4 regions of the Dactylosporangium sp. NBC_01737 genome follow, and region 2 is predicted to be linked to each of the others. Evidence: riboswitches for the same ligand, from Rfam matches in the RefSeq annotation. Region 2 holds a riboswitch; each other region holds the start of a gene.
What was found. Region 2 has a riboswitch for cyclic di-AMP ahead of OHA72_RS02010 (C40 family peptidase). Riboswitches for the same ligand answer to the same signal wherever they lie in the genome.

Region 1 (4,069 bases), 3.4 Mb from region 2:
CCAACGAGCTCGGCATCGAACGCTGGCAGCTGATCCACAACGCGCCCGGGCGGGTCGCCAGCGTCAAGACCGACCCGGGCAACGCGACGATCAAGGTCAACCTGCTGTTCGGCGGCACCGGCGGCACCGGCGGCGCCGACCACCGCGACCGTGACGCCCAGCGCCAGCACGTCGCGGCGGCCTTCGAAGGCTGCGGCTGGCACGTGCCGCGCCTCCTGGAGCACCTGCGGACCGCGCCCGACTTCTACTACGCGCCGAACGCGCAGGTCCGCATGGACGCCTGGACCCGGGGCCGGGTCGCGCTGGTCGGCGACGCCGGCTACTGCCCGTCGCCGCTCACCGGGCAGGGCACCGGCCTCGCCCTCGTCGGCGCGTACACCCTGGCCCGCGAGCTCGCCGCCGCCGGCGACGAGCACGTGGCGGCGTTCGCCCGGTACGACACCGTGCTGCGCGACTTCGTCGAGGTCAACCAGCGGGCCGCGCTCGCACCGGCGAAGGGGTTCGCGCCGCGGACCGCCCGGGAGGTGTGGCTGCGCGACCTCAGCATCCGCATGCTGCCGCACGTGCCGTGGCGGCATCGGATCTTCGAGGCCATGACGAGGGACGCCAAGCGCGCCTCCGAAGCGTTCGAACTCTGCACGGACGACGCACATTTGCTTAGGATCGGGGGTGATACGTCGATGTGAGGGTGCAGGGTCGGCCGGATCGGGGTAGGCAGCCGTGGATCGTGATCGGGACATGGCGATGGCCGCGATCCGCTCCGTCTACACCATCACCGGCCGCATCAACACCGGCAGCACCGTCGCCGAGACGCTGCACCGCATCGCCGAGGCCGTCGTCGAGAGCGTCGGGTTCGGCGCCGCGGTGGTCAACTACCTGCATCCCGAGGGCGTCTACGAGGCGGTCGCGATCGCCGGCCCCGAGGAGGCCCGCGCCGAGCTGCTCGGGGTGCGCTACCCGGCGGCCGAGTTCGACGCGCACCTCGCCGACGCCGACGAGTGGGGGCAGCTGCGCTTCCTGCCGCACGAGCGGCACAACGACGGCATCCAGTCCTGGATCCCCTCCCCGGCCGAGGGCGCCGACCAGGTCCCCGACGAGGAACGCTGGCACCCGCTGGACGCCCTGTTCGCGCCGCTGTGCGCACCGGACGGTTCGCTGGTCGGGATCCTCAGCGTCGACCTGCCCGCGGACGGCAGACGCCCAGGCGCGTTCCAGCAAGAGCTGCTGGAGATGCTCGCCGCGCAGGCCGGCATCGCGATCAACAACGCCAACCTGGTCGAGGCGCTGCGCCAGGAGCGCCGGCACCTGGAGGCCAGCGAGGCCGCGTTCCGGCTCGCGTTCAACGGCGCCGGCACCGGCATGTGCATGATCGGCCTGGAGGGCGCTGACCTGACCCGGATCGTCCGGGTCAACCCGACCCTGTGCGAGCTGCTCGGCCGGGACGAGGACGTCCTGGTCTCGATGCGCTTCGGCGACTTCATCCACCCCGACGACTTCGACCACAGCCGGGAGGTGTTCGCCGGCGGTACCGGATCCGTCCGTGACTACGAGGTCCGCTGCGTGCGCGGCGACGGCGAGACGATCTGGATCTCCGCCACGATGTCGGTGGTGGCCGGCTCGCCCTCGTTCGCCATCACGCAGGTGCAGGACATCACCGGCCGCAAGGCGACCGAGGCCGACCTCGTGCGGCGGGCCTCCCGCGACCCGCTCACCGGGCTGGTCAACCGCGACGCCTTCACCGAGCCCCTCGCCACCGCGATCCGCCGGGCCCGCACCGAGGCCGTCATCAGCGCGCTGCTCTTCTGCGACCTCGACGACTTCAAGGTCATCAACGACACCCTCGGCCACGACGCCGGCGACGCGGTCCTCGTCGCCGTCGCGCACCGCCTCGTCTCCCTGGTCAGGCCCACCGACACGGTCGCACGCCTCGGCGGCGACGAGTTCGTCGTCCTCACCGGCAACGTCACCGTCACCGACCTCGGCGCGCTCGTCGACCGCCTCGAACGCTCCGTCTCGGCACCGGTCACGCACCAGGGCCACATCATGCGGGTACGGGTCAGCGTCGGCGTCGCCGTGATCGATGACACGGTCGACGATGCGGGCGCCGCACTGCGCGCCGCCGACCGCGCGATGTACCTGGTCAAGGGCGGGCGCCACGCCGGAGGGGTGACCAGGCGGGTGACCGCGTTCGGTGATCGTTCGGGTGCGCCGGGTGGTATGCCGTTGCTGCGGTTGGCCCGCCCCGAAGCCGCCCAGTAGGGTCGTGAGGTCCGCTCCGGTCGACCTGCACCGCATCCGGTGCTGCCGGGCGGGCGCCGTCGAGTCGCGAGACGTTCGCGAGCCGGGGACCCACGTAGTCCTCTGGGGTGTATCCGTGGCCGAGCCACGGTAGGGCGAAGCTTCCCGCCCGAACCCGTCAGCTAACCCGGTAGGCGGCACCGGAAGGAGTCTGCCGATGATGGCCGCCCGCCCGCCGTCGTAGCGCCTCACCACTGATTCCCCCCTTCCAGCACGCCGCCGTCCGGCGCCGTGCCGATGCCGCATGTCTGTCTTCGATGAAGGACCTTCAGTAGTGAAGCCATTGCCACGTCAATTCCATCCTCGACATCGCCGGCCGGCGCTCAGTGTGAAGACCGGCACCGTCTCGGTCGCCGTGCTGTCCGCCACGCTGCTGGCCACCCTGCCCGCCGACTCGCCGTCGATGTTCACCGGCTCCGCGTATGCCGAGTCCGGGGCGGTCGCGTCCGCGTCGCCGTTCTCGTCCCCTGCCGCGTCGCCCTCCGTGTCCGCGTCACCGTCGCCGTCCTCGGCCGGGCCGCTCGCGGTCGCGGTGCCGGCGGCGCCGCCCGTGCCGCCGGCACCGCCGGTCGTGCGGCCCGTCGCCGGGCTGAACCAGCGGCAGATGGACAACGCCGCGCTCATCGTGAAGCAGGGCCGGGCGCAGGGCATGCCCGACCGGGCCCTCGTCGTCGCGATCGCGACCGCGATGCAGGAGAGCAACCTGTACAACGTCGCCAGCGCCGCGGTGCCGTCCTCGCTGCAGCTGCCGCATGAGGGCGTCTCCTCCGACCACGACTCGGTCGGGCTGTTCCAGCAGCGGGCCAGCCAGGGCTGGGGCACGGTGGCGCAGCTGATGAACCCGTCGCACTCGGCGATGCTGTTCTACAACGCGCTGTCCCGGGTGCGGGGCTGGGAGCGGATGAGCGTGACGGCGGCCGCGCAGGCGGTGCAGCGCTCGGCGTTCCCCGGTGCGTATCAGAAGCATGCCGGCCGTGCGGAGCAGGTGGTCGGCGCGCTCAGCTGAGATGCCCGCAGTGACCGGCCGGCGCCCGTGGGGTCCCGGCCGGTCGCGGCTCTGCGACGGCGCGGTAGTGGCTGCCGGGTGCGACCGGCTTCGATGACTACTGCGCCCCGGACGCCGATCTCCTCTCTTTCCGCATGATCGAAGGACGCCCCAGGCCGCCGGGGCGACCACCGCTGTCCTTCGATCATGCCGGCAAGATCATCCACCCGTCCCGGAACCCGCGACCGCCGGCAGGACGATCCAGCGCGTGACCCGTCGCACGTCGCTCCCGCCGTGATCAACGCTGCGTGTTGGTCACCCGGGCAGCCGCGGGATGACTTCGATCACACCGCAAGATCGCGCGGGTTGTGGGTTCCGCGGCTTTGTGGGTCGCGGGTCAGGCCGGGTGGCGGGTCAGGCCGGGTGGCGGGTCAGGCCGGGTGGCGGGTCAGGCGGGGTGGCGGGTCAGGCGGGGTGGCGGGTCAGGCGGGGTGGCGGGTCAGGCGGGGTGGCGGGTCGCCCAGCGGGCCAGGGCGATCAGCTCAGCGACCGCGGCCGGCTCGGGGATCGCCAGGTCGAGCGCGAGTAGTGCCTGCGCCAGGAGGTCCTCGCCCTGCTGGACGCACCAGGAGCGGGCGCCGGACCGTTCGATGACCTTCGCGGCGCGTTCGAGCTCGGCGTCGCCCAGCCGGCCGTCCCGGCGCAGCAGGTCGGCGAGCTCGTCGGCGCCCGCCGCGAGCGCCGCCGCGACCGGCAGCGACCGCCGCCGGCGGCGCAGGTCGGAAA
Region 2 (4,069 bases):
GGTCGGCTCGTCGACATCCTCCTGGAGGCCGGACACCCTGTGGTGCCGGTCAAACCCAACGCGATCAAAACCTGGCGGGACGGCGAAGTGTTGTCCGGCGCCAAGTCCGACGCGGGCGATGCGGAAGTCATCGCCGAGTACCTGCGGTTGCGGCACCACCGGCTGCAGCTGGCCACCCCGTACACGGCGCAGACGAAGGCGCTGCGCACCGTGACCCGGACCCGCGGGGACCTGGTCGACATGCGCGTCGCGGCCACCAACCAGCTCACCGCGCTGCTGGACACGCACTGGCCCGGCGCCGTGGCCGTCTTCGCCGACGTCGAGTCCCCGATCGCCCTGGACTTCCTGACCCGTTACCCGACCGCCCGCCACGCAGCGCACCTCGGCGCGAAACGCCTCACCGCGTTCTGCGTCAAACACGGCTACTCCGGCCGGCGCACCGGCGAGCAGCTCCTCGCCCGGCTGCGCGCCGCCCCAGCGGGGACTACCGACGAAGTCCTGTGCGAGGCCGTCCGCGACGCGGTGACCGCCCTCGTCACCGTCCTGCGCGCGGTCGTGGCCGCGTTGAAAACGCTCAGCCGCAGTGTCGTCGCCACACTCGGCGAACACCCGGACGCCGAGATCTTCACATCGCTGCCAAGGTCTGGTCAGATCAACGCCGCGCAGATCCTCGCCGAGTGGGGCGACTCCCGCGAAGCCTACGCCGGACCCGACTCCATCGCCGCGCTCGCCGGTGTCACCCCGGTGACCAAGGAATCCGGCAAACACCGAGCCGTGCACTTCAGATGGGCGTGCAACAAACGCTTCCGCGTCGCGGTCACCACCTTCGCCGACAACAGCCGCCACGACAGCGACTGGGCAGCAAGGGTCTACGCCGCCGCCTGCGCCCGCGGCCTGGACCACCCACACGCCATCCGCGTCCTCGCCCGAGCCTGGATCCGCGTCATCTGGCGCTGCTGGACCGACCAGACGCCATACAACCCCGACCGGCACGGCAACGCTGTACGACTGAACCAACCCACACAAACCACGTTGGTCGCTGCCTGAGGTTGACACAGGGAGTGTCATGCCGCCTCCACCTCCCCCAGGTAGGCACGCAGGACGTCAGGGTTGTTCTGCACCTCGGCGGGCGTGCCGGTGGCGACCGGCACGCCGAAGTCGACGACCATGACCCGGTCGGCGAGGTCCATGACGAGGCCCATGTCGTGCTCGACGAGGATCATCGGGATGCCGAGCTCCTCGCGGACGTCGAGGATGAAGCGGGCCATGTCCTCGGTCTCCTCCAGGTTCATCCCGGCGACCGGCTCATCCAGCAGCAGCAGCTTCGGCTCCATCGCCAGGGCGCGGCCGAGTTCGACGCGTTTCTGCACGCCGTACGGCAGCAGCCCCACCGGCAGGCGGCGCCACTGGGCCAGTTCGAGGAAGTCCACGATGTCCTCGACCACGGCCCGGTTGGCGATCTCCTCTCGCCGGGCGCGGCCGAGCCACGCGATGGCGGCGAGGGTGCCGTAGCGGATGTGGTGGTGCCGGCCGAGCATGAGGTTCTCCAGCACGGTCAGGTGCTGGAACAGCTCGACGTTCTGGAAGGTGCGGGCCACGCCCAGCTTGGCGACCTTGTCCGGGCGCAGTCCGGTGAGCTCGAGCTCGTCGAGCATCACCCTGCCTTTCTGCGGCCGGTACACACCGGAGATCACATTGAAGATCGACGTCTTCCCGGCCCCGTTGGGGCCGATGACGGCGAACAGCTCGTCCTTGGCGACGGTGAACGAGACACCGTCGATGGCTTTGACGCCGGCAAAGCTGAGCCGGACGTCTTCGAAACGCAGCACGGCGACTCCCGAAGGGGTTGTTGCGGCTCTATGACAGCCAGCGTTTGCGACGCTTGTAGTGCTTGACGTCGCGGAAGGACCGCTCGGCCCGTCCGAGGTAGAACTCGCGGATGTCGTCGTCGGCGAGCAGTTCGGCGGCGGGTTTGTCGAGCACGACCTTGCCCGTCTCCAGCACGTATCCGTGCTCGGCGATGGACAGCGCCATGGTCGCGTTCTGCTCGACCAGCAGCACGCCGGTGCCGGCCCGGTTGATCTGCACGATCAGGTCGCGGACCTGCTCGACCAGGCGCGGCGCGAGGCCGAGGCTGGGCTCGTCGAGCAGCAGGTACGCCGGGTCGGACATCAGGGCCCGCCCCATCGCCAGCATCTGCTGCTCGCCGCCGGAGAGGTATCCGGCGATGCTGCCGCGCCGCTGGGCGAGGACGGGGAAGAGGCTGTACATGCGGTCCATCGCCTCGGCCCGTCCTTTCGGGCGGGTGTGGGCGCCGAGCCGCAGGTTCTCCTCGACGGTCAGCTCGGCGAACGTTCTTCGCCCCTCCATCACCTGCGACACGCCGCGGCGGACCACGGCGGCCGGCCGGAGCCGGTGGATGGGCTTGTCGTCGAGCGTGACGGCGCCCTTGGTGATGGCGCCGTCGTGCACGCCCAGCAGGCCCGACAGGGCCCGCAGCAGCGTGGTCTTGCCCGCACCGTTCGCGCCGAGCAGCGCGACGATGCGTCCGGGTGGCACCTGCAGGCTGACGCCGCGCAGCACCAACATCACGTCGTCGTAGACGACCTCGAGGTTCTGGACACGCAACATGGGGGTGACGCTCCTCCGGGGGTGTTCGGAGTGGGCGAACTATGTGCATCGTCGGTGAATAAAGTTACGTGTATTTAACCGGGTATCAGAGCAGAATCAAGCCCCAATTGTGTGTCCGTCAACACCATCTTCTGTGGCGCATCACCGTCCGATGTGGACCGACAACTCGCCGTGATTCGGACTTTTAGGGTAATAGATATAGAACGACACGCGTGGGTTTCGCTTCGCTGGTGATCACGTTAAGTTAGGTCCGGCCTGCCCGGCAGTCCGTCGCCCACCCCGGGCGGCGCCGTGCAAGCGCCGCCGAGTCGAGCGCCCATGGCGCTGTCGAGCCGGGGACCCAGGTTCCTTGGGGTGAATCCGCGAAGCCGCGGTAGGGCGCACTCTTCCCGCCCGAACCCGTCAGCTAACCCGGTAGGCGGTCGGTGAATGAAGGGTCATCCCTTGTCCGCTGGACACCGCGCCAAGCGGTCACTGCTGCGTTCCCTGATCATCGGGGCCGTCGCGCTGGCCGTCGTGGCGCCTGCGAGCGTCGCCAAGGCCGATCCCACAGCTGCCGAGATCCAAGCCCAGCTCGAGAAGGCGGGCGACGAGCTCGAAGTCACGATCGAGGCCTACAACAAGATCAATGAAACGCTTGCCGCCACTCAGGCGGAGGCCGCCACCGTCCAGGCGAAGATCCAGCCCCTCGCGGACAGCATGGCCGCGGCCAACTCCGACGTCGACGTCATCGCCATCGCCGCGTTCAAGGGCTCAGGCAACATGGTGAGCCTCAACGTCATGCTCAGCGCGCAGTCGTCGGACACGCTGATCGACCAGCTCACCACGCTGCGGCAGATCAGCAAGCACCAGCAGCGCGCGATCGCCGAGTATTCGGAGGCCAAGTCGAAGCTGGACGACGAGAAGAAGAAGATCGACGACACGCTCGCCGCGGAGAACGCGCAGAAGGCCGAGCTGGAGACCAAGAAGAAGAAGATCGAGGGCGACGTCAAGAAGCTCGACGCCCTCAAGCGGCGCGCCGCCGCGGCCGGCAGCACCGGATCGACCGGTGTGAAGGTGTCCCTCGGCGCCGAATGCACGAGCCCGGCGAACTCCGCCGTCGCGTTCGCCTGCGCCCAGCTCGGCGAGCCCTACAAGTGGGGCGCCGCCGGACCGGGCAGCTGGGACTGCTCGGGCCTCACCATGGGTGCCTGGAAGGCGGCCGGCATCACGCTGCCACACAACGCCAACGACCAGTGGCGCTCGAGCAGGGTCACGCACGTCTCGCGGTCCGCGCTCTCGCCGGGAGACCTGGCGTTCTTCGGAGGATCGTCGCCCAGCCACGTCGGCATCTACATCGGCAACGGCAAGATGATCCACGCACCGACCACGGGCCGCAACGTCGAGGTCGCCTCGGTCGACCGTTCCAACACGACCGGCTACGGGCGCCCTCACTAGG
Region 3 (4,069 bases), 2.9 Mb from region 2:
GGTCACGAACAGGAACGCGCCGAAGCCGGACAGGGCCAGCAGCGCCGTGAGGATGGCCGCGCTGAACGGCAGGCTGCGGAACAGGTGCAGGTCCAGCAGCGGGTCGGCGCGGCGCGGCTCGAACCACAGGATGCCCAGCACGGCCGCGACCGCGATGGCGAGCAGGGCCACGACGGCCGGGGAGGTCCAGCCGAGCTCGCCGGACTGGATGATCGCGGCGACGGCGCTGCCCAGGACCAGGAACACCAGCGCCTGGCCCACCGGGTCGAAGCGCCGGGGGCGGGCGGCGCGGGACTCGGGCACGAACAGCGCCGTACCCAGGAGCGCGACGATGACGACGGGCACGTTGACCCAGAAGATCCAGCGCCAGCCGAACCCGTCGACCAGGGCGCCGCCGAGCACCGGACCCAGCCCCAGCGCCAGGCCGGAGACCGCGCCGAACACGCCGATGGCGCGGGCCCGCTCGCCGCGGTCCGGGAACGCGGTGGCGATGATCGCCATGGCGACCGGGTTGAGCATGGTGCCGCCGGCCGCCTGCAGCGCTCGCGCGCCGATCAGCCAGCCGATGCCGGGCGCGAGGCTGCACGCCAGGGAGCCCAGCCCGAAGGCGATCAGCCCCAGCCGGAAGACCCGCCGCCGGCCGACCCGGTCCGCGAGCGACCCGGCCATCACCAGGAAGCTGCTCAGCACCAGGGTGTACGCGTCGACGGTCCACTGCAGGCCGGACACCGGGGAGTGCAGGTCGCGGCCGATCGCCGGCAGCGCCACGTTGACGATGGAGATGTCCATCACGACCACCACCATGCTGGTGCAGCACACCGCGAGCACCAGCATCCGGCGCCGCCGGTCCGCGTGCGTCATGTCGCTCATCACGCGACGCTAAAATCTAGAGCGTGCTCGAAGTCAAACCGCAGCCCGGCCTCAGCATCGCCGAGGCCGCCCGCCGCACCGGGGTGAGCGTGCACACCTTGCGCTACTACGAGCGGGCCGGCCTGGTCGTCACCCCGGTCGACCGCACGGGCGGCGGCCAGCGCCGGTATCACGACCTCGATCTCAAGTGGATCGTGGTGTGCACGAAGCTGCGCGCCACCGGCATGCCGATCCGGTTCATCCGGCGCTACGCCGAGCTGGTGGCCGCCGGACCCGGCAACGAGGAGGAGCGGCTCGCGCTCATGGAGTCGCACCGCGCCGACGTGCACGCCCGGCTCGCGGAGATCCAGGAGAACCTCAAGCTCATCGACCACAAGATCGACGTGTACCGCGGGCGGATCGCCGCGGGCGACGCCGATCAGCTCTGGGCGCCCAGCCGCCTGACCGGCACCCCGTAGATGATCTGCAGCTCCTCGCCAAGTCTTCGTTAAGTGTGGCTTAGATCGAGGCCCGGCGGTCTGTGCGGCCGCTACGTTTGGCCTGGCTGCCGGATGTCGCCCGCCCCGCCGGGGTGGCCGGGCAGCCGCCGCCGAGTCGTCGGCCGCGCGTCGCTGCATACGGGCGACGGTCGATGAGCCGGGGAACCACCAGGTTTCCCATGGGGTGAATCCGCGCCGCGGCGCGGTAGGGCGCGCCTTCTTCTCGCCCGAATCCGTCAGCTAACCCGGTAGGCGGTCAAAGGAAGAAGGACTGTGCCGTGTTCAACGGACGCACGACGCTGCGTGCCGCGGTCGTCGCGCTGGCGGTGTCGGCGCTGATCGCTCCGGCCTGCGCCGCGCACGCGGATCCGACGCCGGAGGAGCTCCAGGCCCAGATCGACAAGGGCAACAACGAGGTCGAGCACATCGTCGAGCAGTACAACAAGGTCAACGGCGACCTCGAGGCCACCCAGGCGGCGATCACCAAGCTGCAGGCCGACCTGGCACCGCTGCAGGCGACCATGGAGGCCGCCCAGGTCACCGCCGACACGCTCGCGGTGAACGCCTACAAGACCGGTGGCCACCTCGGCACCTGGTCGCTCATGCTCGGCGCGAGCTCCTCGGGTGCCTTCACCGACCGCGTCGGCACCCTCCAGCAGATCTCCCACAGCCAGCAGCGCGACCTGGCCGCGTACACCGCGGCGAAGGACGCCTTCAACGCCGAGCAGCAACGGCTCAACGAGACCCGTGCCGCGCAGAGCCAGCAGAAGATCGAGCTGGAGACCCGCCGCAAGAAGATCGAGGGCGACATCGCCCGCCTCGACGACCTGCAGCGCAAGGCCGAAGCGGCCGCCGCTGCCGCAGCCGCGGCGGCGAAGGCCAAGACGACCACCACCGCGGCGCCCCCGGCACCCGGCAAGCCGCCGGCGGTCTCCGGCACGGCCGGCAAGGCGGTCAGCTACGCGTGGGCGCAGCTCGGGAAGAAGTACGTGTGGGGCGCCGCCGGACCGAACACGTTCGACTGCTCCGGGCTGACCATGATGGCGTGGAAGGCGGCCGGGGTGTCCCTGCCGCACAACGCCGCGCAGCAGTGGCAGAAGGTCCGCCACATCTCCCGCAGCCAGCTCGCCCCGGGCGACCTGGTGTTCTACAACGGCCTCGGGCATGTGGGCATCTACATCGGCAACAACCAGATCATCCACGCCCCCAACAGCCGCACCGTGGTGAAGGTCGCCCCGGTCGACATCGACACCCTGTACGGCTACGGCCGGGTGTCCTGACGTCCGGCAGGACCTGCACCGGCCCACCGGCCGCCTGCGCCCCCCGCAGCGCCGCCGGTGGGCCGTCACATTGTGCCGTTGTCGGTGACCGCGAGCCCCCAGCATCAAGGACGCTGCGTCACGTAGCTGCCGGTGCCGGTCGCTGACCGTGAAACCCGCGCGCCGGGCTACGAGGCCAGTCGCTCGGGTGCGGTGCGGGTCGATCCTGCGAGTCCGGCCTCGCCGTCCGACTGGTTGATCTCGGACCACACCGCGTCGAGGGACAGGCCGAGGACGTCGGCGATCGCGGCGATGGTCGGGAACGCGGGGGTGGCGACGCGGCCGGACTCGATCTTCCGGAGGGTCTCCGGTGAGACGCCCGCGTCCAGCGCGGTGTTGAGCATCGATCTCGGCCCCCTGGCGCGGCGCAGGAGGGCGCCGAGGCGCTCTCCGCGTGCGACCTCTGCGGGGGTGAGCGGCAACCTGACCATGGCTCCGATTCTAATACCGGGATAATATGGCCGGGATACTTATTGGTGCGCGAGGAAGACGCTGCATGATCGAGATCTTGAACCCTGCCGACCTGCTGCGAGCGAAGGACGCCGGCGCCCTGGTCGCCGAGATGCTGCAGACACTGAAGCGTCGCAGCGCGGTCGGCGTGAACCTGCTGGACATCGACGCGTGGGCACACAGCATGATCACCGAGGCGGGGGCGAAGTCCTGCTACGTCGACTACGAGCCGTCCTTCGGGCGCGGGCCGTTCGGCCACTACATCTGCACGTCGGTGAACGACGCCGTGCTGCACGGGCGGCCGCACGACTACACGCTCGCCGACGGTGACCTGCTGTCGCTCGACCTCGCCGTCTCCGTGGGCGGTTTCGTCGCCGACTCCGCGATCAGCTTCATCGTCGGCGACGCCAGGCCCGCGGAGAGCGTGGCGATGATCGACGTGACCGAGCGGGCGCTGCGCGCGGGGATCGCCGCGGCCGGGCCCGGAGTCCGCATCGGGGACATCTCCCACGCCATCGGCTCGGTGCTCAGCGCGGCGGGGTATCCGATCAACACCGAGTTCGGCGGGCACGGCGTCGGATCGACGATGCACCAGGACCCGCACGTCGCGAACACGGGACGGCCCGGTCGCGGGTACACGCTGCGCCCCGGGCTGCTGCTGGCGTTGGAGCCGTGGATCATGGCGGACACGGCCAAGCTCGTCACCGACGCCGACGGCTGGACGCTGCGCAGCGCGACGGGCTGCCGGACGGCGCACAGCGAGCACACGATCGCCATCACCGACGACGGCGTCGAGATCTTCACCCTGCCGGTGCCGGAGCAGGCGCAGCCGTGAGGTCAGTACCGTAGTGGCGTGACGCGGTTGGGTGTCGACTTCGGGACGTCGACGACGGTGGCGGTGCTGGCGGTCGACGGGCGGGAGCCGCGGCCACTGCTGTTCGACGGGTCGCC
Region 4 (4,069 bases), 1.4 Mb from region 2:
CCTGGCCCGCGTGGATCGGATGGTTGAGTTCGACGAAACGGCTCACGCCGCCACCTCCGCTGCGCTCCGGTGTCGGCCTGAGCCCACACTGCCATTCTGGCTCGCGGCTCCTCCGCTGCGCTTCGGACCGCTCGCGCCTTCGATCCTGGCAGACAGCACAGCTAACGTGTGAACGAGAATTCCTACAGTTGCACTGAAGCAGGGCTGCACAGTGAACCTTGATCCCCGTCGTCTTGCGGTGCTTGCCGCCATCGCCCGCCGGGGTACCCTCGCCGGCGCCGCCACCGCGCTGCACGTGACGCCGTCAGCGGTGTCGCAGCAGCTCGCGCAGCTGGAGCACACCGTCGGCCGGCCGCTCGTCGACCGTTCCGGGCGGCGGGCCGTGCTCACGGCCGCCGGCCGGATCCTCGCCGCCCGCGCCGAGGCGATCGAGCGTGAGCTGGCCGAGGCGGAGCGTGAGCTGACCGCGATGTCCGGCCGGGCCGCGGGACTGGTCCGCGTCGGTGCGTTCCCGACCGTGATCCGGTTTCTGCTCATCCCGGCGATGGAGCGCCTGGCCCGCGACCACCCGGACGTGACCTGCTCGATCACCGAGCTCGACGGCCCGCCCGCGCTGCGCGAGCTGCGCCTCGGCGGCCTCGACCTGACCATCACGGAGCGCGACGCGAGCCTCGGCCTGGAGTCACGCCGGCAGGTGCACGTGGTGCCGCTCGCCGAGGATCCGTACCGGGTGGTCGTGCCGTCGGACTGGCCGCCGGTGCACTCCTACGGCGACCTTGCCGACCGGCCGTGGATCTGCGGGCCGCCGACCTCGACGACCGGGCAGGTGCTGGAGCGGCTCGGCCGGGAGCGCGGCTTCACCCCGCGGCGGGTGCACCTGTGCGTGGACTATCCCGCCGTCCTCGCCCTGGTCGCGGCGGGGCACGGCGCCACGATCGCGCCGGACCTGGCGCTGCGGGGTGTCGCCTCCCCGGGGCTCTGCGTGACCGACCTGCCGGTCGCCGGGGCGCGCCGGCTGGACGCGCTCGTCACCGCCGGCAGGGCGGCCCTGCCGGCGGTGGAGGCGTTGCTCGGTGCGCTCCGCGCCCTCTAGTAGATCGACATGTGGACGTGGTTGGTGTGGTCGCTGCTCGGGTCGCCCTGACCGCTGCGGTACGCGTGCCAGCCACCCGCCGGCGTCCAGATCTGCTTGAACCAGATCACGTACATGACCCCGAGCGCCGTCGCGTTCTTCACCAGCCAGGCGGCCAGCTGCGTGCCGTACTCCTTGGACGCGCCGGTCGCCACCCCGCCGAAGCCCTTCGCGTCGGCGGCGAAGTCGCAGGCCCGGCCCTTCGGGTGCTCATACGGCTCGCCCGGCGGACGCCAGCACGACACGAAGTGCGTGAAGCCTGCCTTCTGTACCTGCTGCAGCGCGTGCAACGTCCTCGGGGTCAGGCATCCCTTCGTGGTGGGGTCGTCGGTGGCGCACGACTCGGTGGGCCAGGATCCGTCGGCCCTGCGAGGCGCCGGCTCCGCCGCCTTGCTCGTGGTGCCGCCACTCAAGGTGGTGGAGGCGTCGACGGCGTCCTTGGACTGGGCGAGGGCCCGTTCCAGCTCGGCCTTCTGCTTCGACATCACCGCCATGCTCGCCTGCTGCTTGGCGACCTCGGCGTCGATCGTCGCCTTCGTCCTGCTCAGCTCGTCCCGCAGCGCCGCGACCTGCCGCAGCTGCTCGGCGTTGCCGCGCGCGATGACCTCCAGCGTGCTCACCCGGTCGGCGAACGCCCCAGGCGTCCCGCTGTTGAGCAGCGTCGCCGCGCTGCGCAGCCCGCCGCCGTTCTGATACGCCGCGATCGAGATGGACTGGGTCTCCTCGTGCAGCTTCGCGTACCTCGGCTCGATCGCCGTCTGCTGCGCGGCCAGGTCCTTCTGCCGCTGCAACGACGCGGTGAGGGCGTTCTGCGCGTCGATGTACGCGCGGTTGGTCTCGTCGAGCTTCTTGATCAGCGCCGGGTCGCCGCCCTCACTGGCGTTCGCCGGTGAGGCAGTGCCGAGCACCACGGTCGGGGTCAGGAGGATCGCGAGCGCCGTCACGACGGCGACGATCCACGGAGGTCTGGACATACTGTTCCCTCCATCGGCCGCTTACCGGGTGAGCTGACGGATTCGGGACGGAACAGTCGCCCCTACCGCGCAAAAAGCGCGGATTCACCCCAGAAACTTGGTTCCCCGGCCCGTTGGAGCACGGCTCAGCGGCGGCCGCGCCGGCACGGTGAGTGCCTACGAGCGGGCCGCCGCCGACCCTAACCACCTGCGATTTCATCCCCCTGCGGACCCTCGGTAACGTCCCGGCGGCGTTCTGCAGCCGGGCGGTTTCGGGGTGGTAGGCTAGCCTCCTAGGAAGGTTTGGGGGACATGAACAGGGTCATCGCGGGGTATGCGGTGATCGTCAAGGTAAGCAACGGAAGGGGTCTCGGACATGTCGAGAAGTGCTACGAGCACACCGGCCACCGTCGAGGACTGCCTGCGCGTCGGTGCCGGCTTCTCTCTGGGGGACAGGGCCTGGATCGCCGAGCAGTTCGCCACGCTCGACAGCCGCCTGGCCGCGTTCCCCGTCGACGCCACCGAGCTGGAGGTGTCGGTGAAGGACCGCGCCGCCCGGGGGCAGAAGGTGACCCTCGAATGCTGGATCGCCGGCCAGCAGAAGATCGTGACGACCTCGGCGGAGGAGGATCTGCACGCGGCGCTCAACGACGTCCGCGACGACCTGCGCCGGCGGCTGAACGACGCGAAGACCCGGCAGGAGCCGCGCAACAACCGGCACCTGCGCGAGAGCACCATCACGGATGTCATCTCCCCGGAGCTGACCCCGGCCCTCGACGACGCGTCGCCCGAGGCGGTGCCCGCCGAGACGGCGGCCGCCGGCGACGAGGGTGCGGCCCGGGGCGCGTAACGCCTGGCGCGTAACGCCTGGCGCGTGCCGCCCGCACTGACGCTCAGCCCGGTCGCCGATCGCCGGCGGCCGGGCTTTCCGCTTTTCTCGGGCAGCTCCGATGCGCTGGTTGCTCTTCGCGTGCGTGTTTGTCATGCCCGTAATAGAAAATCCATCACGGCTGCGGCCTTGGTGGTTCCGCGCAGCCTGCGGCAGCGCGACCGGTAGCCCGGTCACCGTCCGTGCCGTAGTTCCGCACTCACATGATCCAGCGCCGTCGGGCGCAGCATTCGGTGCTACAACACCGCCGCTGGCCAAAAAACGAAACCATCGATCACTAGACCGGGTAGTACCAACGCTCGGACGGCGATCTTCCGGCCCCGCCCCGTGATCGAAGGACAGCCGCGGTCGCCCGGACGACCAGTCCGGTCCTTCGATCATGAGCGGGGCCGGCACCGATCGACGCCGATCGGCGCAGCGCAGCGATTTGGGCGATTTGCGAGAAGTCGAAGCCGCCGACAATGCAAGTTACCAACGTCGATCACTAGACCGGGTAGTGCCAGCGCTCGAACGGCGATCTTCCGTTCTGGCTCATGATCGAAGGCGCCCTGTGGTCGTCCGGACGGCCACCCGGATCCTTTGATCAAGCGCCAAGATCGTAGATCTTGGCGCGGGCGAAGCCGGCGCTGCGGTATGGGTGATTTGTTCGTGTCTTTGAACCAGCGACGGTGTTGTAGCACCGAATGATGACCTCGACGGACCTGGATCATGTGAGCGCGGACCTGGCTTGGCATCACCTCGACACGGCACGGACGGTGACCGCGCTACCGGTCGCGCCGCCGGAGGCTGCGCGGAGCCACAAAGACCGCAGCCGTGCCGGATTTTCTATTACGGGCATGACGAACGCGCACGCGAACAGCAACGGAAGGCAGCCAGCGCATCGGCGAAGACGTCGCAACGCCTCAGCAGGCGTCGTGGTACAGCTGTGCGGTGGTGACGCCCCCGTCAACGGCAGCTTTGACGACGAGGCGTTCGAGGCCGTCGAGGAAGCCCAGCGGGCCGCGTTCGCCGAGGAAGCCGTGCTCCGCGCACAGCATCAGCTCCGCCGTGTCGCTGAGGTCGGTCAGGAAGAGGAAGAAGTTGGCGTGCTTCGGC

Region 1: it holds a riboswitch for cyclic di-AMP, as region 2 does, so the genes downstream of both, OHA72_RS17195 (hypothetical protein) here and OHA72_RS02010 (C40 family peptidase) in region 2, are expected to answer to the same signal.
Region 3: it holds a riboswitch for cyclic di-AMP, as region 2 does, so the genes downstream of both, OHA72_RS52905 (C40 family peptidase) here and OHA72_RS02010 (C40 family peptidase) in region 2, are expected to answer to the same signal.
Region 4: it holds a riboswitch for cyclic di-AMP, as region 2 does, so the genes downstream of both, OHA72_RS59740 (coiled-coil domain-containing protein) here and OHA72_RS02010 (C40 family peptidase) in region 2, are expected to answer to the same signal.

What each region holds. Positions count from the first base shown of each region.
Region 1 covers NZ_CP109153.1:3,801,493-3,805,561, forward strand. The annotation lists gene OHA72_RS17185 (FAD-dependent monooxygenase) at 1-686, shown strand, start outside; gene OHA72_RS17190 (diguanylate cyclase domain-containing protein) at 721-2,259, shown strand; cyclic di-AMP (ydaO/yuaA leader) riboswitch at 2,307-2,450, shown strand; gene OHA72_RS17195 (hypothetical protein) at 2,627-3,304, shown strand; gene OHA72_RS17200 (polyprenyl synthetase family protein) at 3,821-4,069, opposite strand, start outside.
Region 2 covers NZ_CP109153.1:431,634-435,702, forward strand. The annotation lists gene OHA72_RS01995 (IS110 family RNA-guided transposase) at 1-1,047, shown strand, start outside; gene OHA72_RS02000 (ABC transporter ATP-binding protein) at 1,065-1,829, opposite strand; gene OHA72_RS02005 (ABC transporter ATP-binding protein) at 1,858-2,631, opposite strand; cyclic di-AMP (ydaO/yuaA leader) riboswitch at 2,923-3,068, shown strand; gene OHA72_RS02010 (C40 family peptidase) at 3,076-4,068, shown strand.
Region 3 covers NZ_CP109153.1:11,480,057-11,484,125, reverse strand. The annotation lists gene OHA72_RS52915 (MFS transporter) at 1-870, opposite strand, end outside; gene OHA72_RS52910 (MerR family transcriptional regulator) at 894-1,328, shown strand; cyclic di-AMP (ydaO/yuaA leader) riboswitch at 1,470-1,619, shown strand; gene OHA72_RS52905 (C40 family peptidase) at 1,628-2,629, shown strand; gene OHA72_RS52900 (helix-turn-helix transcriptional regulator) at 2,797-3,099, opposite strand; gene map (type I methionyl aminopeptidase) at 3,165-3,953, shown strand; gene OHA72_RS52890 (hypothetical protein) at 3,956-4,069, opposite strand, start outside.
Region 4 covers NZ_CP109153.1:12,941,443-12,945,511, reverse strand. The annotation lists gene OHA72_RS59750 (cyclase family protein) at 1-46, opposite strand, end outside; gene OHA72_RS59745 (LysR family transcriptional regulator) at 239-1,093, shown strand; gene OHA72_RS59740 (coiled-coil domain-containing protein) at 1,090-2,106, opposite strand; cyclic di-AMP (ydaO/yuaA leader) riboswitch at 2,110-2,247, opposite strand; gene OHA72_RS59735 (HPF/RaiA family ribosome-associated protein) at 2,462-2,935, shown strand; gene OHA72_RS59730 (condensation domain-containing protein) at 3,877-4,069, opposite strand, start outside.